Teredinibacter purpureus: one gene and its partner. The protein of the gene in region 1 binds, or shares a complex with, the protein of each later gene. Links are inferred from orthologs where the notes say so. Each region holds a gene or a part of one and is shown on either strand. Other genes may lie near its edges. The genes, in order: tsaE and tsaD.

The links.
Region 2: the proteins of tsaE (region 1) and tsaD are in contact, whole or in part, in a crystal structure (PDB 6N9A), measured with the Thermotoga maritima proteins. The link is inferred for Teredinibacter purpureus from one-to-one orthologs. Residues at the interface, in WP_004082108.1 of Thermotoga maritima: Leu37, Gly38, Lys46, Lys57, Val59, Lys60, Ser61, Thr63, Phe64, Thr65, Leu66, Met67, Val69, Pro71, Tyr82, Arg83, Leu84, Asp86, Asp88, Phe89, Asp93, Ile128, Asp130, Glu131, Arg134; in WP_004082750.1 of Thermotoga maritima: Cys10, Asp11, Arg49, His50, Leu82, Gly84, Gly135, Gly136, Glu154, Thr155, Leu156, Asp157, Asp158, Ser159, Glu162, Asp165, Lys166, Arg169, Leu170, Tyr175, Lys213, Thr214, Leu217, Tyr218, Gln221, Arg222, Asn324.

Annotation. Positions count from the first base shown.
Region 1 is NZ_CP060092.1:1,568,325-1,580,309, forward strand. The notes cover bases 8,898-11,896. They hold tsaE (tRNA (adenosine(37)-N6)-threonylcarbamoyltransferase complex ATPase subunit type 1 TsaE), read left to right. Parts: upstream 8,898-10,155; coding sequence 10,156-10,638; downstream 10,639-11,896. Other genes in these bases: H5647_RS07015 (bifunctional ADP-dependent NAD(P)H-hydrate dehydratase/NAD(P)H-hydrate epimerase), read left to right, coding at 8,898-10,156; H5647_RS07025 (N-acetylmuramoyl-L-alanine amidase), read left to right, coding at 10,754-11,896. Outside these bases: H5647_RS06970 (HD-GYP domain-containing protein), read left to right, coding at 1-979; H5647_RS06975 (methylated-DNA--[protein]-cysteine S-methyltransferase), read right to left, coding at 983-1,834; asd (archaetidylserine decarboxylase), read right to left, coding at 1,920-2,780; H5647_RS06985 (rhodanese-like domain-containing protein), read right to left, coding at 2,777-3,631; small ribosomal subunit biogenesis GTPase RsgA, read right to left, coding at 3,675-4,679; orn (oligoribonuclease), read left to right, coding at 4,840-5,385; H5647_RS07000 (hypothetical protein), read left to right, coding at 5,747-6,076; H5647_RS07005 (MFS transporter), read left to right, coding at 6,192-7,406; tRNA epoxyqueuosine(34) reductase QueG, read right to left, coding at 7,403-8,533; more of H5647_RS07015, read left to right, coding at 8,627-8,897; more of H5647_RS07025, read left to right, coding at 11,897-11,985. UniProt on the Escherichia coli protein: Required for the formation of a threonylcarbamoyl group on adenosine at position 37 (t(6)A37) in tRNAs that read codons beginning with adenine.
Region 2 is NZ_CP060092.1:2,131,968-2,143,716, forward strand. What follows is about bases 6,026-8,788. They hold tsaD (tRNA (adenosine(37)-N6)-threonylcarbamoyltransferase complex transferase subunit TsaD), read left to right. Parts: upstream 6,026-6,775; coding sequence 6,776-7,801; downstream 7,802-8,788. Other genes in these bases: H5647_RS09280 (L-lactate permease), read left to right, coding at 6,026-6,725; folB (dihydroneopterin aldolase), read left to right, coding at 7,805-8,158; folK (2-amino-4-hydroxy-6-hydroxymethyldihydropteridine diphosphokinase), read left to right, coding at 8,164-8,661. Outside these bases: H5647_RS09250 (glycosyltransferase family protein), read right to left, coding at 1-895; H5647_RS09255 (HAD-IIB family hydrolase), read right to left, coding at 917-1,753; H5647_RS09260 (phosphoribulokinase), read right to left, coding at 1,750-2,661; H5647_RS09265 (GatB/YqeY domain-containing protein), read right to left, coding at 2,940-3,389; rpsU (30S ribosomal protein S21), read right to left, coding at 3,473-3,688; H5647_RS09275 (2-hydroxyacid dehydrogenase), read right to left, coding at 3,880-4,875; more of H5647_RS09280, read left to right, coding at 5,103-6,025; H5647_RS09300 (hypothetical protein), read left to right, coding at 8,981-9,535; H5647_RS09305 (pteridine reductase), read right to left, coding at 9,650-10,393; H5647_RS09310 (multifunctional CCA addition/repair protein), read right to left, coding at 10,393-11,628.

The DNA of each region.
Region 1 (11,985 bases):
TGTTAATCAAGATCATCATCATGTGCCCATAAATGAAACTAAGCGTGTGGCGAGCCAAATGGTCGATAGCGTGCTGCGCAGCCCCGATGCTTTTACGTGGTTAAGCCGCGTTCGCGATAAAGACGAATACACCTATTCTCATGCCGTACGTTCGGCGGTTTGGGCCATTTTATTTGGTCGACATATAGGCCTGCCTAAAGCAGATTTAGATGTTTTGGCGATGGGGGTACTCCTTAAAGATATTGGTAAAACACGTTTGCCCCGGCATTTGCTTGAGAAAAAACAGCGTAGCGAAACTGAGCAAGAGGCGTATGAGAAGTTTATCGATTACGGTGTAGAAATTTTACGTAAGCTGCCCGATGTTCAGCCGCGTGTAACGTCCGTTGTTAAAACGCATTGTGAACGCGTAAATGGCAGTGGTTATCCGCAGCATTTGCGCGGTGATAAAATTCCTTTACTGGGTAAGATTGCGGGTATTGTCACTTTTTACGATGAAACGGTGAACCCGCGTGGTGAAGGGCATCCGCTATCACCGTCTAAAGCTGTCGCGAGACTGTATGAATTACGGGAAGTGGAATTTCAAGAAGAATTGGTTGTAGAATTTATTCGGGCGATTGGTTTATACCCAACAGGCACATTAGTTGAATTGTCTACGGGCGAAGTGGGTGTTGTGGTTGAGCAAAATTTTGATCGACGTTTGAAGCCTGTCGTAATGGTCGTTCTAGATGCTTACAAGCAACTATTGCGTGCGCCCGAATTAGTTAATTTAGCGGCAGAAGAGCGCGATAAACAAGCAAAATTAGATTCCGGTAAGTACCATCCGTCTGAAATACAGCGTATTGAAATTTTGCAAGATTTACAGCCGGGCGCTTATGACATAGATGTGGCCGGTATTCGCGATAAATACATTCAACGCAAGCAAGGCAAAGGCCTGCTGGGGTTGTTTAAGCGTTCAGGGTTAAAGCTACCGGGCTTTTAACCTTTATGGTATTAACAACTCTTTTGCTAGGAGTAAGGTTTTTTTATCCAAGCCCCATCTATACCCTCCTAACAACCCGCTCTCCCGTATCACTCGATGACACGGTATAAGCACTGCAACGGGATTTTTGCCAATGGCGGTGCCTGCCGCTCGGCTGGCGTTTGGGTTACCTACTTTAACCGCTACTTCACCATAACAAAGCGTCGTGCCCTGCGGTATATTGAGCAGGGCTCGCCAAACGGCTATTTGAAAGTTGGTGCCTTGCACGTATAGTTTCAGCGTTCCGTTTTTCACGCTCGGTTTTGAAAATATCCTATTCAACCACTGTTGTGCCTCGGTAGGTTGTTCTTCCCAACGAGCTGCAGACCATTGTTGTCGAAGGTGTTTGTTGTCGCGCTCAGCACCGTCATAACGTGTAAACTTTAAGCTGTGAATACCTCGTTTGGTCCAACATAGTCGAGCAATACCCAGTGGCGTATTTCCTTCTCCAAAGTAAAACGTTAATCCTTCCCCGCGGGCTTTGATATCCCCTGGTGTGACAGCTTCTAGTGATACAAGGTGGTCGTGGAGGCGGCTACTACTGGACAAACCTAGTGCGTTGCTCGTTTCAATGCAGGAGTGCTGTTCAGCAAGTATTGGTTTAGCGTTTTCTACGGTGACGCACTGTAAAAACTGTTTAGGGCTTATGCCAACCCACTGCTTAAATAAATGATGAAGGTGGTCTGAACTCATGTTGAGCTGTTGTGCTATGTTCGCAACGCTAGGTTGCGAGCGAAAGTGAAGGCGCAAATATTCAATTGCCGCGCACATGCGCTGAAAGCGCTTATGCGTAGGGGTGCTCGCAGAATTATTCATAGATCGGGTCGCTCAGAGTCAAAGATGAGTGCCTACCAAAGCCGACGATAGTATTTTATTGTCAATTTGGCGACCCGCATCCTGCTTAATGACGTTTTTTTATCGTAGCCAAGGGCTCTCCCATTTTGACGGTGCGCCCAGGGGTCATACGTTCAAGCCAGTTGGTACTGTTTTCGGGCATCAATAACACGGCGGTTGAACCTAGTTTAAATCGCCCCATCTCGCTACCGCGGGTAAGTGAAATAGGGGGGTGTTCGCCGTACTGCTGGCGTGTCACTTTATTGCCTCGAGGCGCGATTTCGCCAGCCCATACTGTTTCGATAGAGGCAACGATCATTGCGCCTACGAGTACTACAGCAACGGGCCCAACGTCCGTTTCGAAGATGGATACAACGCGTTCATTGCGCGCGAAAAGGTTGTCTACGTTGTTCACGGTCGTTGGGTTGACGGAGAAGAGTGCGCCGGGAACATGGATCATATCGGTGAGGGTGCCGCTTATGGGCATGTGTACGCGGTGATAATCTTTTGGGGATAAATATACGGTGCAATACTGGCCATTTTCAAACTTTTTAGCCAAAGTTTCGTCACCCCCCAGTAATGCTGTGGTCGAAAATGATTTTCCTTTTGCTTGGAAAATTGTATTGCCGTTAATAGTGCCTGCTTGGCTAATAGCGCCGTCAGCGGGGCATAATAAAGCATTTTCTTCTTCCTCCAGTGGTCGTGCTTCGGGCTTTAAGGCTCGGCAAAAAAATGCGTTAAAACTTTTATACTCGAGAAGGCTTTCCTGCGCGGCCTCGGCCATATTGACATCAAAATTTGCAGCAAAACGCTGGATGAATAGGTTTTTTATCCACGTGATTTCGGTGCTGGCAAACCACCCTACAATGCGCGAGAGCAAGTGATGGGGGAGTATGTATTGCAGCAGTACAAATAAAAAAGATTTCACAGCGTTGTTTCCTCAACCGGTGTGTTTGGATGGTTGCCCCATTCAGCCCAAGAGCCGTGATAGGCCTTAATGTTAAAACCGAGTAGTTTACCAACCAAATAGGTAAAACCCGAGCGGTGATGAGACTGGCAATGCGTAATAATCGAGTGCTTTTTTGTTAAGCCTACTGATTGCAAATAGTGTTCTGCATCGCTTCGTATTCGGTGGCCGTTTTGCGGTGCCATTAATTGTGTCCATTCACAATTAATGGCACCGGGAATGTGACCACCTTTACGTGCAAAAACTTTTTCGCCGCGAAACTCTTCTGGAGAGCGAGCATCCCAAATACGGGCATTGTTGTTGTTCAGCTCCGCCAGAATATCGGGAATTTCGGCGATAACGCCTGAGTGAATATTGAGGGCGGGTGATGTGGCGGAGGCTCTATGCTCGTGTTGTTCCACTGCTAGAGCGTTCTTCTTCCAGGCCAATAATCCTCCATTCACGTAGGAATAGTGTGGGTGCCCAATCACGTCTAATGTCCAAATGAATCGGCCTGCCCAGCCACCACCTTCATCGTCATAAACAATAAAATGTGTATTTGAGGTAAGGCCTAAATAGCCAAAAACCTGCTCTAGTTGCGCTAACGGCGGTATTTTACCTGGCGCAGGCGGGCGACCTGATAGTAGCGCGGTTGGGGGAAGATAGACGGCGTTAGGTATGTGGCCAGCGCGATAAGATTGCTCGGAGCTTAAATCAATAATACAAATGGGCGGTAAGGCTTGTGTGTTGTAAGCCAGAGCGCTGGCTCTAGCGTCTAGATACTGGTGGAGTTCAACCGGTTCTATAACGGGCGGCAAAAGCGGGTTGAGCATAAAGATCCTTGTGGAGAAGCATGTGCGAGAGATCGTGGTAAGGCTATAGCGATGGTTTTATATCGACGTCATTTAAGGTGTTAATGATGCGACAAAAGCTCTCATAACGTTCGGCGGATATAATCCCGTCTTGTTGCGCTGAGGTAATGGCGCATCCAGGCTCCTGTTGGTGCCTGCAATCTCTGAATTTACAATGCCCCGCACGTTGACGAAGCTCTATAAAACCGTGAATAACATCGTCCACGTTCATGTGCCATAGCCCAAAATCACGAATACCTGGTGAATCGATACAATTGCCGCCGTCAGGGAAGTGATAGAGCCTAGAATGGGTCGTGGTATGCCGGCCTTTAGCAATTTGTTCTGAAAGCTCTCCAATTTTAATATCTTCGTTGGGCAGTAACAGTTGAATAATGGACGATTTACCGACGCCAGATTGTCCCGCGAAAATACTGGTGACGTTGCGTAAATGTACTTTTAGGGTATCTAGCCCGTGTTCGCTTTTCGAAGACGCAAGCACAACGTCGTAACCGAGTAATTTATACTGATGTAGCAGTTGTTGAATAGAGCAGCTCTCAGGCTCGCCGAGTAAATCGGCCTTATTGAGAAGTAATACCGGTTTTACGTCTAAATTTTCGGCGACTACGAGGTAGCGATCAATAAGCCCTGCGTGAGGCTCGGGTTCTACGGCTAGCGTGATAAGTACTTGATCGATATTGGCGGCAACATCGCGCATTTTTCCGTAGCTATCGGGCCTTTGTAGGCGGTTACGGCTTTGCATTACAGAAACGACAACACCGCAATTATCGTCCTCTTGCTGCCAGATAACGTTGTCGCCCGTAACGATTTCCCCCAAGTTTGCACGCAGATAGCAGCGCCATAGAGTGCCATCTGCGGTCTCGATATCCGCTTGCTTTCCGTAGCGGGTTATAACCGTTCCGTGTTGCTCGGGCGCGCTAGAACGGCCTTCGTTGTCAGCATTCTTTCGGCGTTTCTTTTGGTTTTCTTCGATTCGTCGAGATTGCTGCTGGCTTAGCTTACGCTTGGTCATGAGTGGCCAATAGGGAGCGTGTTATCGTGGAGCCTGTCTGATCATTTGGCTCACGAACACGCAGAGATATGAGGTGTGAGGGTCGGGGGGTGTGCCTGCTAATGGGAACTTCCTCTTCGAGCTGCTAGAATTCGGAAGTTGCATTGTAATGGAAAAAACTATGGCTAACAGCGAAAACAACCTTATTTGGATTGATCTGGAGATGACCGGATTGATTCCTGAGCATGATGTCATCATCGAAATAGCTACAGTTGTTACTGATGCGAACCTCAATACGCTTGCTGAAGGGCCCGTTATGGCCATTTATCAGCCTGATGCGGTAATGAATCAAATGGATGAGTGGTGTACCACGCAGCATGGGCATTCAGGATTAACGCAACGGGTGAAAGCGAGCGAGGTTTCTACGTCCGCGGCTGAACAGGCAACGTTGGATTTTCTCGCAGGCTGGGTGCCTGAAGGAAAGTCGCCAATGTGCGGTAATTCGATCGGGCAAGACCGGCGATTTTTACAACGTTTTATGCCGCGATTAGCGAATTATTTTCACTATCGCAACATTGATGTAAGCACGTTAAAAGAGTTGGCGTCTCGTTGGCAGCCCCACGTTCTTGACGGGTTTACCAAGCAAGGTTCTCACCTAGCGCTAGACGATATTCGTGAATCAATCGCGGAACTAAAGCACTATCGCGAACATTTTATTCGCCAATAGATAATTACGCGTCATACCGTTGACGCGTTCTTTTATCTATAGATCTTTTCCTTCTGCAAGTTAAAGTGCTTGCTTAAAAGTTGGTCTAAGCACTGTCATCTATTGCCGCTTTTATTCTTTCCTTCAGGTGTATCATTGCACCTGTTATTCCATATTCTTCCTTGGTCTTATAAAGGAGGTTTTTAGCGCAAGCAGGTTTTTGACAAGCTTGCATATCAGGACGAAGCTTAAAGTAACAAACCGACTTAACGATTAATCTCAATCTTCGACATTGATGTTATTGAGGCTGGGTAATCGGTTTTTTTGGCGGTTATTTTATTGTTACGAGCTTCATTGTTACTAGCTCGAAGGAATGAGACCTATGCAATTTCCCGATTCATCTGTACCTTTATATTCTGTAGTCGAGTCTGACCTCTCATCGGTAACGGCTGCTGTGGCCGAACCTGAAAGTCGACGTGAGCGCAGGGACCAAAGTAAGCCAATTCCCATGAATGTGGCTGAGTACATTAACGATGACCAAGTGATGTCGCTGCGCAATATGGAAAGCTTTGGTTGGCAGTTGGCCTTTGTTCGACGGCCGTTATTTCAAGATGCTGTTGTTGTTGTTGTGAATGCCGATCAAAGTCAGTACGGCGTACTGGAGAGTGACGGTTCGATTAATATGAAGTCAATGCTTGAACTACGGCACTAGCTATATTTTATCGCGCATTAACGACCCAGCATAATTTTCTTCGTTTCCGCTATAGCGCTCTCCTTTCTTCTATATAATGCCCGCCTCTTCAAATCCTGCAGGGGCGAGGTATTTCGTGCACACCAATAATCAATTTTTTGTGAAGGGTAAGTTTTTGCTGGCTTTTGGTTTTCTTGCCGTGTTTATGGGCAATTTTGGGCAATCATTTTTTCTCGGCACTTACGGCGCTAGCATTCAACAGTCGCTAGAGCTTTCGGCCTCGCGTTATGGATTGGTGTATTCCGTCGCTACATTGCTTGCAGGAACGAGTTTAATGTTGGTAGGAGGGTATATTGATCGATGGCCGCTCATGCGCTTTACCAGTTTTGTGGCCTTTGGTTTGATGTTTGGTTGTTTGCTGTTTGTGATTAGCGACAATATTTGGTGGTTGGGGTGTGCATTTTTTATGGTGAGGTTGTGTGGCCAAGGTTTGTTACCGCATACCGGTGTTACCACCATGGCGCGTTGTTTTTCGGGTCATAGAGGTAAGGCAATTAGTGTAGCGGCTTCTGGCGTGCCTGTTGGTGAAATATTACTACCGCTTGCCGCTACGTTGCTTATCTCGTATTGGGGTTGGCAAAATAGTTGGATTGTTATTGTAATTTTTATTGCTATCGTATTTTTGCCGTTGAGCTACTTTTTACTGTCTAGCGCAAAGCGCAGAGGGTATGAGTTTTCGCCTGTTGTACGCGATGCAAGTGAGCAAGCAGAGGATCAAGGCCGAGGCGCAGTATTATCCGATGGACGTTTCTGGCGAGTGTTGCCTGCTGTGATTGCCGCACCGTTTGTGGTGACGGGTATTTTCATACATCAATCGTTCTTTTTGTTTGAAAAGCAATGGTCAATGGACGTATTTGCGGCAAGCTTTGTTGTTTATGGTGTTGTGCATTGGCTTGCATCTCTGGTTGCAGGCTTATTGGTCGATCGCTACAGCGCTGCTCGATTGCTGCCTTTTTATAATCTGCCCTTATTATTGGCGATGCTTGCCGTTGCCTTTTTAGAGGGGCCGGTTGTCGCAGGCGTTATGTTGGCGTTACTGGGTATGTCGATTGGTTGTAGCGGTCCCATTACTGGAGCGTTATGGGCGGAAGTATACGGAACTGGGAGGTTAGGTAGTATTCGTTCAATGACATCGTCATTTGGTGTTTGGTCTACCTCATTATCGCCATTGTTGTTTGGTGTGCTTATCGACAATCATATGAGCGCGGTGACTTTAGCTGTGATTTTAGCGGTCGCGGTGAGTGGGGCGTGCGTGTTAGCTGCGTTCTCCTATCCTGTCAAAAAAGTCTAACGCTGTAATTTTCGTGGTCGTTTGCGCTGCGGGTTGAGTTGTTGCGCCAAAGCCCAGTCGATGTGTTCGGCAACTAATGTGCTGGCAGTATTTTTTTGGCTGCGTAGCGCTTGAATAATCTCGTTTGAGTGCGGTGCGTTGCCAAGGCCTATCGCGAGGTTACGCTGCCAGCCTTCAAAGCCAATGCGGCGAATTGCCGAGCCTTCGGTATTTTTTAAAAACGTGTCTTCATTCCATAAGAAAAGCGTTAGTAAATCGCTGTTGGCTAGGCCGTGCCGTGGTTGAAAATCTTTTTCGCCGCTAGGTTGTGCGTACTTATTCCATGGGCAAATGGCTTGGCAGTCATCACAACCAAATACGCGGTTGCCCATTACCGCGCGGTACTCTTGAGGGATTGGCCCTTTGTTTTCGATGGTTAGGTAGGCAATGCATCGGCGTGCGTCAAGCTGATAGGGCTTGGGGAATGCGGCGGTTGGGCAAACTTTAAGGCAGGCTTCGCAATCGCCGCATTTATTTTCGGCAGTAAACGTATTAGTGGGGAACGGCAGATCGGTGAATATTTCACCTAGGAAAAACCAGCTTCCCGCATACTGGTTAATGAGTAGTGTGTGTTTGCCTACCCATCCAAGGCCGGCTTTTTCGGCAAGCGGACGCTCTAGAACTGGCGCGCTATCGACGAAAGGTCGTTGATGTGCCGGTTGGTCGGGAAAAATAATACACGCTTCAGCGTTAATTTTTTCGGCCACTTTGGCGAGACGTTTTCGAATCAACTTGTGATAATCTCGCCCTAATGCGTATCGAGAGATGTACGCTTTTTCAGGAGATTTTAAGATTTTGATCTGTTCTGTGCTATCGGGGAGATAGTCCATTCGAGCGGAAATAATACAGCGGGTGCCTTCGTGCAACTTTTCTGGTTGCTTACGCATCTCTTGCCGTTCGGCCATCCAGGCCATTGTGCCGTTGTACCCTTCGTCGAGCCACTCTTCTAGTCGCTCAGCTTCGCTCGAAAGATTGCCGTCGGATATGCCTATTTGCTGAAAACCTAGCTCTCGCGCCCAGAGTTGGATTTTTTCGGCTAGCGCGGCGAGTGCGAGCATCTGTTCTGGGGTAGGGTTATAGCCTTGCATAATGATTCAGTTCGATTGAGTGTGCGAATTGGCTTTGGGAGTATGGCCAACATTCCGTATAATTTCGGCCACACTAATTGAGCCGAACTTGCTATGAGTGATTTTACACTGCCCGACCAACTTTTTCGCGCTGAACACGTGCGCCAACTAGAAGAACTCGCGATCGATGTTACGGGTATCGCAAGTATTCAACTGATGAAGCGCGCAGGCCGCGTTGCTTTCGATGCGTTAATTCAGCGGTGGCCTAACGCCGAGTCGGTACGAATCGTTTGCGGCAGTGGTAATAATGGCGGCGACGGTTATGTTATGGCTGCGCTGGCAATGCGTAGGGAAATGGATGTAGCGGTTTTATCGCTATGCTCTCCTTCGGCCCTAACAGGGGATGCGGCTCGGGCTTATCGGTTCGCAATACAAGAAGGTGTGAGGGTTGTCGAGGTGCAAGACTGGTCGAGCGCTTTCTTACAGGAACACACCGATATCATTGTTGATGCACTCCTTGGCACAGGCTTAAAGGGAGAGCTTCGAGCAGAGGTTAAGGCGGCAATAGACGCTATTAATGGGATGGGGGTACCGGTTGTAGCTGTTGATATGCCATCGGGCCTAAACGGCGATACCGGTGGCACTTTGAGCGCTGTGATTGCGGCGACTTTAACGGTTACGTTTGTGGCCTGTAAGCCGGGTCTGCTAACGGGCCGGGGGCCTCAGTTGTGCGGGGAGGTGGTTTTTGATGATTTGGGCCTCAGCAAAGAAGGCAGCCAAGATGCGTTACAGGCCGCATGGTCTACCATTCAGGCCGACTGCCAAAGGGTGACTATCCACTCGACTAAGCTTCTACTGCAGGCTAGACCTGCCGATGCCCATAAAGGAATGTTTGGCCACGTGCTTGTGATTGGTGGCGACACGGGGTACGGCGGTGCTGTGACTCTCACGGCAGAAGCCTGTGCGCGTTCTGGAGCGGGGTTAACCAGTGTTGCGACACAACCAATCCATGTGAACGCTATTTTATCGCGCGTACCAGAAGCGATGGTTACCGGTGTTGCATCGGGTCAGGCATTGGAGCCGTTAATGGCTTTCCCTAGTGTTGTGGCGGTAGGGCCGGGGTTGGGGCAGTCACCATGGTCTGAACAAATGTTGCAGCAAGCCGTGCAGGCAGATTTACCTCTAGTTGTTGACGCAGACGGCTTGAATATTATGGCGCAAGGGCGAGTGTTGCCGAACGCGTATCGCGATAATTGGGTGCTAACGCCTCACCCTGGTGAAGCCGCCAGATTGCTTGGTTGTAGTGTTGAGGTAATACAGAATAATCGATTTTTAGCTGTGAGTGAGCTGCAAAAACGTTACGGGGGGGTTGTAGTATTAAAAGGAGCCGGTACGGTAATAACCGATGGCCACCAGCTTTATCTTGCGGATGTGGGAAACCCCGGTATGGCATCGGGTGGGATGGGCGACGTTTTAGCCGGCGTTATAGCGGCGTTAATGGCTCAGGGGCTTACGGCTCTCGACGCGGCTTGCCTTGCCGTTTGTGTGCATGGTGACGCAGCCGATTTAGCGGCCGAAGAGGGTGGTGAAAGAGGTTTGTTGGCGTCGGATTTAATCCCCTATATTCGAGAGTTATTAAATTAATGTCTGGTATTTCAATATCTGCGTCGATAATCTTTGACGCTTCTTTGGTCGATGAGGCTGCGACGGTAGCCGTTGGAAGGTTATTCGGCGCGCATCTGCGCGGCGGCGCTATTATCAATTTAGACGGTGTACTTGGTGCGGGTAAAACTACCTTCTGCCGTGGTATTCTCAATGCGTTTGGTTATTCAGGTGCGGTTAAGAGCCCAACTTATACTCTGGTCGAGCCGTATGAATTTGAAGATGCTTCGGTTTTTCATTTTGATTTGTATCGTTTGGGTGACCCTGAAGAATTGGAATACATGGGGATACGGGACTATTTCCAGACGCATGCCATTTGTTTAATCGAGTGGCCGACAAGAGGAGAAGGTTTTTTGCCCGCGCCAGATCTAACGGCCACCTTTACGCCGCAGGGCGAGGGCAGAGCGTTGAGTGTGTGTGCCCACACCGCACGCGGCATAAAAATCGTGCAGAGTATGGGTTAAAATAACAATACATGAGGGCGCTGAAGTGGTGCTGTTGAATACGCTGAAAGTGGAATGTGTGCCTTGGGCGCTATTGGCGTTTGTTCAGCTGCTGTTTCTATTAAGTTCTTCGGCTATGGCCGCTAATATCGATAGTGTGCGATTGTGGCGAGCGCCGGATCATACGCGATTAGTATTTGACTTAAGCGCAGCGGTAGAACACTCGGTTTTTCGGCTTAAAGAGCCTGACCGAATTGTAGTCGATATTGCAGGTTCTACGAGCAAGGTGTTGTCGAAGGATATCGATCTTTCGTCAACACCCATTAAACAGTTGCGCTTTGGTAAACACAGTAACAACTTGCGGGTTGTCTTGGATCTTAGTACTGACGTTAAGCCGCGTACGTTTATACTGGCGAAACATGGAGAAAAACCTGACCGTTTGGTTGTTGATCTTTATGATGCGAAAACCGAAACGGTTAAAACGGTTGAACAAGTTGTTACTACTTACAGTGGACGACGCGATATTATTGTAGCGATTGACGCCGGGCACGGTGGGGAAGATCCCGGCGCATTGGGCCCTAAAAAAATCTACGAAAAAGACATTGTTTACAAAATCAGCCAGCAGTTAGAGCGCATGGTAAATGCGCAACCCGGCTATAAAGCGCACATGGTGCGTTCTGGGGATTACTACATTCCGCTGCGTGAACGCCGAAATAAAGCGAGGAGTGTGCGAGCGGATGTTTTTATTTCTATTCATGCCGATGCGTTTAAAAACCCTAAGGCGCAAGGGGCATCGGTGTTTGCATTGTCTCGCCGTGGTGCAACCTCTGAAACGGCACGATTCTTAGCATCAAAAGAAAATGAAGCCGACTTAATTGGTGGTGTAGGCGGCGTTGACCTCGAAAACATTGACGATACGTTAGCGGGTGTACTTGTCGATTTATCGATGACAGCTTCGCTAGCTAATAGTTTAGACGTGGGCGATCGCGTATTGAAAGAGGTGGGTAAAATTACGCGATTACACAAACCACATGTAGAGCAGGCTGGTTTTGCTGTGCTTAAGTCCCCTGATGTGCCTTCTATTCTGGTCGAAACGGGTTTTATCTCCAACCCTGGAGAGGCTAAAAAACTCAATACTTTTGCTCATAGAAAAAAGCTCGCTACGGCCATATTTAATGGCGTTAAGTCCTATTTTTATGAAACCCCTCCCGCAGGCTCTTTTGTGGCTTGGGAAAAAAATGGTGGTTCTAATAGCGTTGTACAGCATACGATTACTCGAGGCGACACGCTAACGGCGTTGGCAAATCGGTATAATGTGAGCGTTGCGAAGATCAAAACGGTTAATAATTTGACCGGTTCTCACATTAA
Region 2 (11,749 bases), 560 kb from region 1 along the record:
GTGCCTTAGCGATATCGATGGACATTTTGGAGAGGCCACGGGCGGCATCTTCCGGCGATAATTCTTGGTGTTTATGGTCGTAATTGTCGGCAATATCGGCCTGACATAAACGGTTGTTGGCAAAGTTGCGGTGTACTTCTGAGAGCACGCCGATTTCTAATCCCCAGTCGCTGGGTATTCGAATATCACTGATCACATCGGCACGAAATGAGAACTCTCCTGCTAGGGGGTAACGGAAACTGTCTATGTAGTCGAGATAATCGTGTTGGCCTAGTGTTTTTTTAAGTGCGCGTATGAGCGGGGTAACGAGTAGGCGGCTTACGCGGCCGTGAATTTTTCCACTCGCGACGCGGGCGTAATAGCCTTTACAGAATTCGTAGTTGAATGCTGGGTTGGCGACAGGGTAGATGAGCCTAGCGAGCAGGCTGCGGTCGTAGGTGACGATATCGCAATCGTGCAGGGCGATTGATTCGGCGCGGCCTCCTGAGAGTACATAACCAAGGCAAAACCAAACATTGCGGCCTTTCCCCGGCTCTAGCGGTGATAAGCCTTCGTCTTTTAGTCGTTGGTCGATTGCGCGCAGGCGGGGGCCGTCGTTCCAGAGAACTTTGAAGTTTTGGTTGAGTGGTTTAAAGAATTTCAGTGCGTATCGATACTCTTCTTCCGTTGCTTGATCTAGCCCGATAACAATTTCATCAAGATAATCAACTTTACTAAGTTCGTTAACGATATTTGGCAGCGCATCACCTTCCAGCTCAGAAAACAGCGAGGGCAGTACGAGGCTCATTGGGCGGCTTTTTGAAAAGCTGCGTAGCTCGTCTTCCATTGCTTCGATAGGGCGTTGGTGTAGGTTGTGCAATGTTGTGATTATGCCGTTCTGATGAAAGTCAGCCATGAATAATTCCTTGTCTATTTTTTATTGGATAAGTGTACTAATAGCTTCGTGCCAGCCAATAGGCCCGTAGCCTTGTGTGTGCAGGGCCTTGCCAAGCGGTGCAATGGTGGGGTAATCGTGAGTAGGTGAACGCACAACGACGGCATAATCGGCGATATTCAGCATGTCGATATCATTCGGGCCGTCTCCCAATGCTATTAATTTTGTTGGTAGATTGTTTATTGATTGCTGAAAGTCGCGGCACCAGGCAATAGCTTTGCCTTTGTCTGTTTGCCCGAGTACATGTACGAACCGCCCACCTTTAATCACGTGCAGGTTCCGAGATTGTAGGCGCTCAACAAACCGTTGGTAGTGTGTCTGTGTATCGTTCCACAGTAAGGGCTCCGAAAAACGTCTTTTCAGTGCGAGCGCGGCGTTGTTTTGCGTTAGGCCGGTAACCTCAACGACACGCTCAACACTCATGTCGGTAAAGCTTTCAAACTGCCATTGGGTGGCGTCTCTCACCGCTTGCAGCTCCCCGTAGAGGCGCGAACGCTGACATCCCAGTGTGTACTGCCAAAAAGAGTCTACGGAGCTGCTGCCAGCAGGGGCTTTGGGGTATTGGCTTTTGGGCAGAAATACCGCCGAGCCGTTTTCGACGATAAATGGCGATGTGAGAGACATTGCTTGTTGAAGCGCTACGACTTCTTCGTAGGTCTTGCTGGTGTTGATGATAACGGGAATATTAAGTGTGGCGAGCCGTTGTAGTGAGGGTAGAGCGGCTTCCCATTGATAGGTGTAATGGTCGAGTAGCGTACCGTCGAGATCGGTGGACACGACATAGGTTGGCTGATTGGGCTTGGCGGTAACCGTCTTCATGGTGTGTCCTTTTCGGTAAGCGCAATAATCGAATGCTGTGCGTCTAGGCTTAATGTCCAATCGGCCTGCTTAGGTAACGTGTTTAGTGCGTGCTCGGTGAGGCGCTGATAGTGTGAAATAAAGCGTTCAATGTCTTTAGGGCTTTGAATGTTACTGTGTTTACGCTTCTCGGGTGTTGAGAGTAGCCATTTTTGTTTTAGCTTTTGTTCTTGTAATAAGCGCCATTGAAAGACACAGTCAAAAGAGGGAGCTTTTAATACGGCAAGGTAATCGATTAATTTAAATAAAGTCGCGTATTGATCGGCGAGCTGTGAATTTACATAGTGCCGCCATACCCCAGTGGGGTCTTCATTGGCTTCGAGTGTGTTTATGGGGTTTACAAGTTCAGGTTCGGCTTCGGCAGACAGCCCCACGCACCAGCCTTCCAGAATGATAATATCAATGGGGCCGTTTAGGTGCGTCCAATACTCTTTGCTGGCTCTATCATCTGTGGCCTTATCAAAGCGAACGAGGCTACACGATTCACCCGTTGTAAGCGTTTGAAGTTGCTGAAGTGTGTTCTTTGCGAGCGCTAGATCATGCGTACCGGGAACGCCTCGAGTGGCGAGTAGTGGGTGCACTGTTTTGGCGAGAGATTGACGTTGGGCACGAGTGAGATAAAAGTCGTCAATGGATAGCACTGCGCATCGCATCTGGCATGAATGTTCAAGAATAAGACGAAGGAAGTCTGCAAGGGTGCTTTTACCGCTACCTTGTGTGCCTTGTATACCCAATATCAGTGGCGAGTGCTGGGCATTCGCTTTTGCGGCGATTTTGCCAGCTAATGGTTGGTACCAATGTTCAACGGTTTGTTTAAACTCCGGCGGAAGGCCGTGGGCTTGAATGGCGTCATCGATATAAGTTTGCACTATTTTTATGCCTTGCCTTATGGGTGACCCAATATGGGGCGCAAGTAATCACCTGCATGGTGCGGTTTTGTCGAGTATAGAGAGCGCTACAGTAGGTTTAATAGTTTAAGAGCAATTTTCGCACCAGTTTTGGGTTTTTTGGTGCTGGGGAACGATATTAAATTACGTGGTGGGGTTTTTAAACGTGTAGGGGTTTTCCGGAAATAAAATACCGGAGAGTGTATAGCGTATGGGAAGGGGAAAGGAGCTATATGAGTGGCTGTACGAGAACTACTTGATTAACCCAGCAGTGTTTTAACGAGTTTGCTGACTTCACCCATATCTGCGCGGCCCTGCATTTGAGGCTTCACAATGGCCATGACTTTACCCATGTCCCGCATAGATTCTGCACCGGTTTCGGCGATAGCGCTTTTGAGCAAGGACGTAATTTCGTCTTCCGAAAGAGCGGAGGGCAAATATTCCTGAATAACGCTTATTTCGTAGCTTTCCGTGTCGGCAAGCTCTTGACGACCCGCTTCTACGTACTGGCTAACGGAGTCTCTACGTTGTTTGACCTGTTTATCGAGCACAGCAAGTACGCGCGCATCGTCTAGCTCGACACGTTCATCGACCTCGATACGTTTAAATTCCGACATAAGAATACGCAAAACACCAAGACGTGGTTTATCCTTGGCGCGCATAGCATCTTTTACGGCTTGCGAGATACGATTTTTTGTGTCACTGGCCACGGTAGAGTCCCGTTTTATAGTCAATCCAATAAGGTGGCTTAAAACCACCGTTGCTGAGCTGCAATAGCAGCTGTAGCAGGATCTTAGTACAGGCGCTGAAACTTGCGGTTTTCGCGCTGAACTTTTTTCGCGTGACGCTTAACAGCTGCAGCAGCTTTACGCTTACGTACAGAAGTAGGCTTCTCGTAAAATTCGCGACGACGTACTTCGGCGAGTACACCGGCTTTCTCACAAGAGCGCTTGAAGCGACGCAAAGCAAAATCGAATGGTTCGTTTTCTTTCAGTTTTACTGAAGGCATATTTTTACCTGTTTTGTTTTCAATTATCCGATGCAGCCACATGCCTAGGCACACCAGTTCTAAGGGTGCGAGATTCTAAACACTTAGGCTTGTGCCTGCAAGGGCTTTTTGTGTGAATTTCAGGCCTGTTGGGCCTTTCGTTTTTTGGGGTTCGACTTTGGCGCCATGAGGGCCATTTGTCACGCGGTAACCTAGGTTTTAACCAAGCACATTTTATCGAGCTCACCTTTATCGAAGTGAAGGATGTTATTGAGTGTTACTTCGGCAATGGCTTGTAAGGCTTCATGTGTAAAGAACGCTTGGTGGCCCGTAATTACAACGTTTTTAAACGTTGTGAGGCGGGCGAAAATGTCGTCCTGTAATACTTGGTTAGAGTAGTTTTCGAAAAATAGGTTGGCCTCTTCTTCATAAACATCTAGCCCTAAGTAGCCTACTTGCCCGTTTTTTAGGGCTTTAATGATGGCCGGTGTATCGATTAACCCGCCGCGGCTGGTATTAATAAGCATTACGCCCTTTTTCATTTGGCTGAGCGTATTGCTATTAATAATGTGGTAGGTAGAGCGTACGAGCGGACAGTGCAGCGAAATAATGTCTGATTCGGCCCATACTTGTTCGAGGCTGACGAGCTCTACGCCGGTTTCAACGAGTGCCTCGGAGGGCATGGGATCGAAACAGATAACGCGACAACCAAACCCTTTCATTATGCGAATTATTGACTGCCCTATGCGGCCGCCGCCTACGATAGCAACAGTTTTGCCGTATAAATCGAAACCCATTAAACCGCTAAGTGAGTAGTCGTTCTCTCTAATGCGTGAAAACGCACGGTGGATATTGCGGTTTAAGTCCAAAATTAGTGCCGCTGCGTGCTCTGCGACAGCATTAGGAGAGTATTCAGGTACGCGTGCGACGGGTAGGTTGTGTTTAGCACAGGCATCAAGGTCGACGTTATTAAAGCCTGCGCAGCGCATAGCAACCAGTTTTACACCGTTTTCCTGCAGTTGGGCGGCAACGGCGGTATCGATCACGTCGTTCACAAAGCAGCAGACTATGTCGAAGCCTTTGGTGAGGGCAACGGTTTGAGCGGTCAGTTGGGGTTCAAGGAATGTGAGCTCCAAGCCAGTTTCTGTATTTGCGCTGGTGAGATGTTCTTCGTCGTAAGGTTTGGAGCTGAAAACCGCTACTTTCATTTGTTTGTCTCGTACTCAATTAGCTTTGTAGGGAAAGGAGGGGGAGTATACATTCAGTTAGGCCTCAACCGCACTAGGGTAAGGCCGAGAGATTTCCCTTATTTTTGATAAGGAAATTTACCTTGCGATAGTTTAGTCTATGCGCCTTTACTTTGGTGGGGATTCGGGCGATTAATCGCACTGGAACCCGCTCTTTGATTTGCTCCGAATGCGAGATTGTTGTTCCTATGTTTCAGTTGTTTTCTGCTTATTTTCCGATTGTGTTGCTCATCTACCTCATGACGAAAAAAAATAGCTTGCCATCTTTTCGCGCGCTACCTCTTTCTGCCTTGGTACTTTATAGCTTAATGTTGGTGGTTTTTGAGCGTGACCCAAACCAAGTGCATGCCGTAATCGTTGATGGCTTGTTGGTCGCGTGGACCCCCATTTTAATCATTGCGGGTGCTATTTTTTTATTCCGAACAATGGAAGCGACAGGCGCGTTAGCGATTATTCGCACTGGGCTTAATAGTATTTCCAACAACGCTATAGCCCAACTAATGATAGTGGGCTGGGCGTTTCAGTTTTTAATAGAGGGAGCCAGTGGTTTTGGCACACCTGCAGCATTGGCGGGGCCTGTATTGGTGGGGCTGGGTTTTCCCGCTGTTCGGGTGGCCATTTTCTGTTTGATTCTCAATAGTGTGCCCGTATCTTTTGGAGCGGTAGGAACCCCCACATGGTTCGGTCTTTCCGCCGTTTCATTAAGCGAGCTTGAGCTGGCGCAGGTAGGCATTAAATCGGCTTGGTTGAACAGTATCGCGGCACTATTCATAGTGCTCGTTGCCTTGATGTTTATTGTCGATCGTCGAAAAATCATGGGCAATATTGTCTTTATCGTACTCAGTGTACTGTGCTGCGTTACACCTTATGTCGCGATTGCTTATAGTAGTTATGAGTTTCCGGCGTTATTGGGGGGCGGTATTGGGTTGATCTTGACGATACTCTTAGCGCGATGGGGGATAGGGCTTGAAAAAACGCCAAGTGATGGCCGTCAAATTGACGATGAGGCCGTGGATCGTGCGACAGATGCTCAGAACGCGCCACGTGTATCGGTTAAAGCGCTAGTGAAGGCTACCTTTCCCCTATGGGGAACGGTTTTGTTATTAATTATTACGCGGGTTCCTCAGCTGGGTATAAAGCCTTTGTTGTTGTTAAAAGAGCCCGTGTTAAGCGTAGGCCTTGGTAGTTTGGGCGATTTGTCCGTAAGTGCAGCACTAGTGGTTTCGCTCACGAATATTTTTAATACGTCTGAATCGTGGAGTCATAGTTTTCTATATGTTCCGTCGTTGCTTCCTTTTGGTGTTATCGCTCTTTTAACCCTGCAGCTATTTAAAGACGGTAGTACGCGCACTGTTGTTAAAGAGACGGTCGAGCAAATGAAAACGCCGGTTGTTGCTTTATTGGGTGCGTTGGTGTTTGTAAATTTAATGATGATGGGTGGCGAGCAGTCGGCGGTTGCGTTAATTGGGTCGCATCTAGCGGAGATTACCGGTAGCAATTGGCAGTTTTTTGCGGCATTCCTCGGCGCCTTGGGCTCGTTTTTTTCGGGCTCGGCCACTATATCCAATTTAACGTTTGCCGGTATTCAAGATTCAATTGCGCTAGACCTCGCCCTTAATCGAACAACCATTTTGGCGCTGCAGTCGGCGGGCGGTGCTATGGGTAATATGGTGTGCATTAACAATATTGTTGCTGTTGCTTCTGTACTCGCGCTCGGTGATAAAGAAGGTTATATCCTAAAACGTACCGCCATCGCTATGCTTGTTTACGGTGTTGTGATTGGTGTGGCTGGCGTTGTAATTTTTGGCTAAGGTCTATGGCCCTGCAGTATTGGGGTTTATTGTTCAGTAAGAGATGAAACATGCGTGTATTAGGAATTGAAACATCCTGTGATGAAACCGGTGTAGCGGTCTATGACAGTGAGGCCGGCTTACTTGGGCACGACCTTTACAGTCAAATTGAGCTACATGCCGAGTATGGTGGCGTCGTACCTGAGCTAGCATCCCGCGATCATATTCGTAAGCTTATCCCACTTATCGATAGCATTCTTGATCGTACGGACTCCCAAAATAAGATCGATGCTATTGCCTACACGTGCGGGCCAGGTTTAATCGGTGCGTTGTTGGTGGGGGGGTGCGTGGGGCGCTCATTGGCTTACGCATGGAACGTGCCGGCAATTGGTGTGCATCATATGGAAGGGCATCTATTAGCGCCCCTACTCGAAGACAACCCGCCGGACTTCCCCTTTGTTGCGCTACTGGTCAGTGGCGGGCATACGCAGTTAGTGGAGGTTAAAGGAATTGGTGAGTACACCTTGTTGGGGGAGTCTCTCGACGATGCCGCCGGAGAGGCGTTCGACAAAGCCGCGAAGATGATGGATTTGGATTATCCCGGTGGGCCTCATATAGCACGCTTAGCAGAAAAGGGTACGCCGGGGCGATTTAAGTTTCCGCGCCCTATGACGGATAGGCCCGGTCTAGACTTTAGTTTTAGTGGTTTGAAAACGTTTACGTTAAACACCGTAACGAAGCATGCTCAGGCCGACGGGTTGCCCGATGATCAAACCTGTGCCGATATAGCCTTTGCTTTTCAGGAAGCCGTGGTTGATACACTCGCCATTAAATGTCGGCGAGCCTTGCAGCAATGTAATATGAATACGCTGATTATTGCGGGCGGGGTGTCTGCGAATAATCGTTTGCGCGAGCGATTGGAAGAAGCATTGGCAAAAATTAATAGCCGAGTATTTTATGCGCGCCATGAATTTTGCACCGATAATGGCGCAATGATCGCGTTTGCGGGATGTCAGCGTTTAGTCGCAGGCCAAAAAACGGGGTTAGCGGTTGATGTCATGCCTCGCTGGCCGTTAGATACTTTGGAGTCTCTGTAGTTTATGGATATAGTTTTTATTAACGATTTACGCATCAATACTATTATTGGTATTTTTGATTGGGAGCGAGAAGTTAAGCAAACGGTTCGCCTCGATGTAGAAATGGCGCACGATATCCGTAAAGCCGCCGAAACAGATGATATTCAATATGCTCTAGACTATAAAAAAGTGTCGAAGCGATTGATTTCATTTATTGGCGAATCGGAATTTTTCTTGGTTGAAACTATGGCGGAGCAAGTGGCTGCTATTATTCGCGAAGAATTTAAAGTGCCGTGGTTGTGCCTAAGTGTTAGTAAACCAGGCGCATTACGAGGAGCCGAAAGTGTTGGCATCCGTATAGAGAGAGGTGAGCGCTAAACACAATGGCAGAGGTATTGTTGAGTGTTGGAAGTAATATTGAACGGGATTTAAATATTCGCTCTGGGCTGAAATCTTTGGCGCTTGAATTTGGTACGTTGGCATTATCGCCGGTATATGAAAGCGAAGCGATTGGTTTTCAGGGTGATAATTTCTACAACCTTGTGGTTGCTATGCATACGGCTTTGTCGGTGGGGGAATTATCTTCTGTACTGAAATCCATCGAAAATAAGCATGGCAGGGATAGATCCTCGGCAAAGTTTAGCGCGCGAACCTTAGATATTGATATTCTTACGTATGACCAGCAGCAAGGTGAATGGGAAGGTATTTCATTGCCGCGAGATGAAATTAAAAAAAATGCGTTTGTATTATTGCCAATGGCCGATCTAAGACCCAATAGTTATTACCCAGGAAGCGAACAAACATATAAGGCTCTATGGGAGCGTTTTGATAGTACCTCGCAGAAATTATGGGTAGTACCTTTTCCGCTGAATGTTGAGTGAGCCACTTTTTATAACCCCTTAAATGGAAGTGAATGAAAATCGGCCCTAGCGAATCGCTCGCCCCGTAATGACGGTCGTACTTAGCCATAACGCTAAATCACTGTGCCGTGCGCATCATATTCTACACTTTTCGTATTTGGCATAACCCTTCGTTATTTTAAACGTTAGCGCTTATCATATGTCCGTCTAAACGTGTGCTGGCACCGGTGTCTAAAAACAGATACCTTTAATCTCGCGAACACGTTTTCTCGTATACCTTTCAAATATGTGAAAAATAACATTGTTATTTGATCACGAGAAAACCTTTCTGGAGGCAACTATGCGACGTTACTATTATGTGAGTAATGACTTAACCGATATTGAAAAAGCTGAAATTGATTTGTTTGATGCTGGGTATTCTCAAGAACAGGTGCACATTCTTAGTCAGCAAGATGCTGAATTGGAAAAACGACATCTTCATGAAGTTAATCCTTTTGCGCGCTTAGATATTCTTCGTTCGGGGCTTGTTGGCGCCGCGATTGGTGCATCGCTAGCCGTTATCGTTGTGCTTATTGGATTTGTCTACAAAGCTGAAACAGCGATTGACTGGCTTCCGTTTGTATTTTTAGCCGCGGTGTTGTTTTTTTTCTCAACATGGGAAGGAGGGTTTTACGGCATTCAGGTGCGTAGCGCCGAATTTAAACGTTTCCAAGACTTGCTTAACAGCGGGTTTCACGTGCTTATGGTCGATACGGATACAAAAGATCAAGATACTCTTCAGCGTTTGATGGCTTACCATGAATCTTTGTCTGATGCTGGTGAAGGGGCAGCGCGCCCAGAGTGGCTCATTGCATCACAGCGTAGTTTTCACGCTTTTGTAAAAGCAATGCCTTAGGTCGGCAATTACGCTCTTCTAAGGTGTACCTCACAACCTTGGAGAAGGTATAGAAGCTGGTAGGTTTTTACCTGTACCGCCTATATTCGATAGGCGGTTCCCTACCTTTCGCAGCTATTGCTGCAAGGTTTTTCCCCCATCAATATTCAGTATTTGCCCGGTAATGTAGTTGTTGTGTTTTGCCAAAAATTGCACCGCATCGGCGATAACGGTGCAGCCACCTATGGTCTTGAGTGGGATAGAGTTTAGTCTTGCGGGGTTCTCAATTAAATTTCCGTCTGAATCTTCTGGCCATAATATGGCGCCAGGGGCAATTCCGTTTACGCGAATATGCGGTGCAAACTCCAACGCTAAAGATTGTGTAAGCATTAGGTTTGCGGCTTTGGCCATGCAATAAATAGTGTGATTTTTTAGTGGCCGGTGGGCGTGCACATCGGCAATATTAATAATGCAGCCGTTGGCCTGTTTTAGCGGTTGGCGCAGCGCATGCGACAAAAATAAAGGCGCTTTTGCGTTTGAGTTGAATAGGGCATCCCAGTCGGTTTCGTCGAGACTCTCGAGAGGTGTGGGGAAAAAACTCGAGGCGTTATTGACTAAGAGATCACACCGGCCTACCGCCAGTAATAGATCGTGTGCGATAGACTGTGCAGTATTGGCGCCACTGAGTGTTGCTTGAATGACGAAAGCGGAGTTAGCGCGCACTGTATTCAGTTGTTCGCGTAAAGCGTGCGCTTGAGGCAGTGACCGGTCGCAATGAATCACCACCGTATAACCTGCGGTGTGAAGCTGTTGCACAATAGCGGCGCCTATTCTTCGGGCGCCACCTGTTACTAGAGCAACGGGTGCGGGGTTGTTCATTATTCCTTCACCTTATAATTTTTCTTGAACGATTCTAGTAGCGATAATCGTTTTTTGTGTAAGGCTTCTCCAAATGCCGCGCCCTTGTGGCCTTGTGCCGCAATGGCTTTGGTATCGATGGTACTCATTGCGAGACGCGCGGCTTGAAAAAATTCGGCTTGCGGGTAAGCCCTACTTTCAAACCCTGTTCTGCCTTGGGCGTCGGCTTGGCAACATACGCAAAAGTGTTCGAATCGTTCAGGCCGCCTGAAAGCGTCAAGGCGTTGGAGTGTTTCGAGTAGTTTTTTAGTGCTCAGCTCAAAGGCTCTGTGACAGTGAGTATGGAATTGCGCGACGGCCAATGCCAATTCGCGGTGAGGGTTAGGTACGCTTAGCCGATTGCACAGCGCGTTGATTAACGGCAAGCCAGTCTCTTCGTGGCCGTGGTGTTTGGGCCATTGATGCTGGGGGGTGAGCCCCTTACCCAGGTCGTGCATAAGTGCGGCAAAACGAACCTCGGAATGCTGGCTGAGTTCAACGCTACGCTGCATGCACAGAAGTACATGTTCTCCTGTGTCTATTTCAGGGTGGTGCGCGGCGGGTTGTGGAACACCAAATAGCGCGTCAAGCTCGGGCATGAGCTTTGCCAACGCGCCACAGGTGCGCAGTACACGAATAAAAACGTCGGGAGACGGCTCGTCTAGCGCGCGCGAAAATTCTTTCCATACACGCTCAGCCACTAGGTGATCAATTTCACCATTTTTTACCATCTGGGTCATTAGCGCCATAGTTTCCGGCGCTACGGTAAACCCCAATAAGTGGAAGCGCGCGGCAAATCGCGCGACGCGTAAAATACGCACAGGGTCTTCGCTAAAGGCATCTGAGACATGGCGAAGTTTTCGTTCAGCCAAATCTCGTTGCCCCTTGTAAGGGTCGATAATGTTACCGGCCGTATCTTGCGCCATTGCATTGATCGTAAGGTCTCGACGCAAAAGATCTTGTTCAAGAGTAATGTCTGGGGCGGTATAGAATTGGAAACCTTTGTAGCCCTTCCCCGATTTTCGCTCTTGACGAGCGAGGGCATACTCTTCTTTTGTATTAGGGTGTAAGAAAACTGGGAAGTCTTTACCTACGGGTGTAAAGCCAGCGTCGAGCATGTGGTCGGGGGTGCTACCTACGACCACCCAATCTCTATCCGGGGCTTTAATGTTTAATAAGGCGTCGCGAACGGCGCCGCCGACTAAATAACAGTTCATTTTTTGTATTTGCGGTTGACGTATATCAATATATATCGCACACTCTAAATCAACTCGTAGAGCATTGCCACATATGTGCATTTATTTGCGAGTAAGAATTATTAAATGTGTTGTTTTTTTT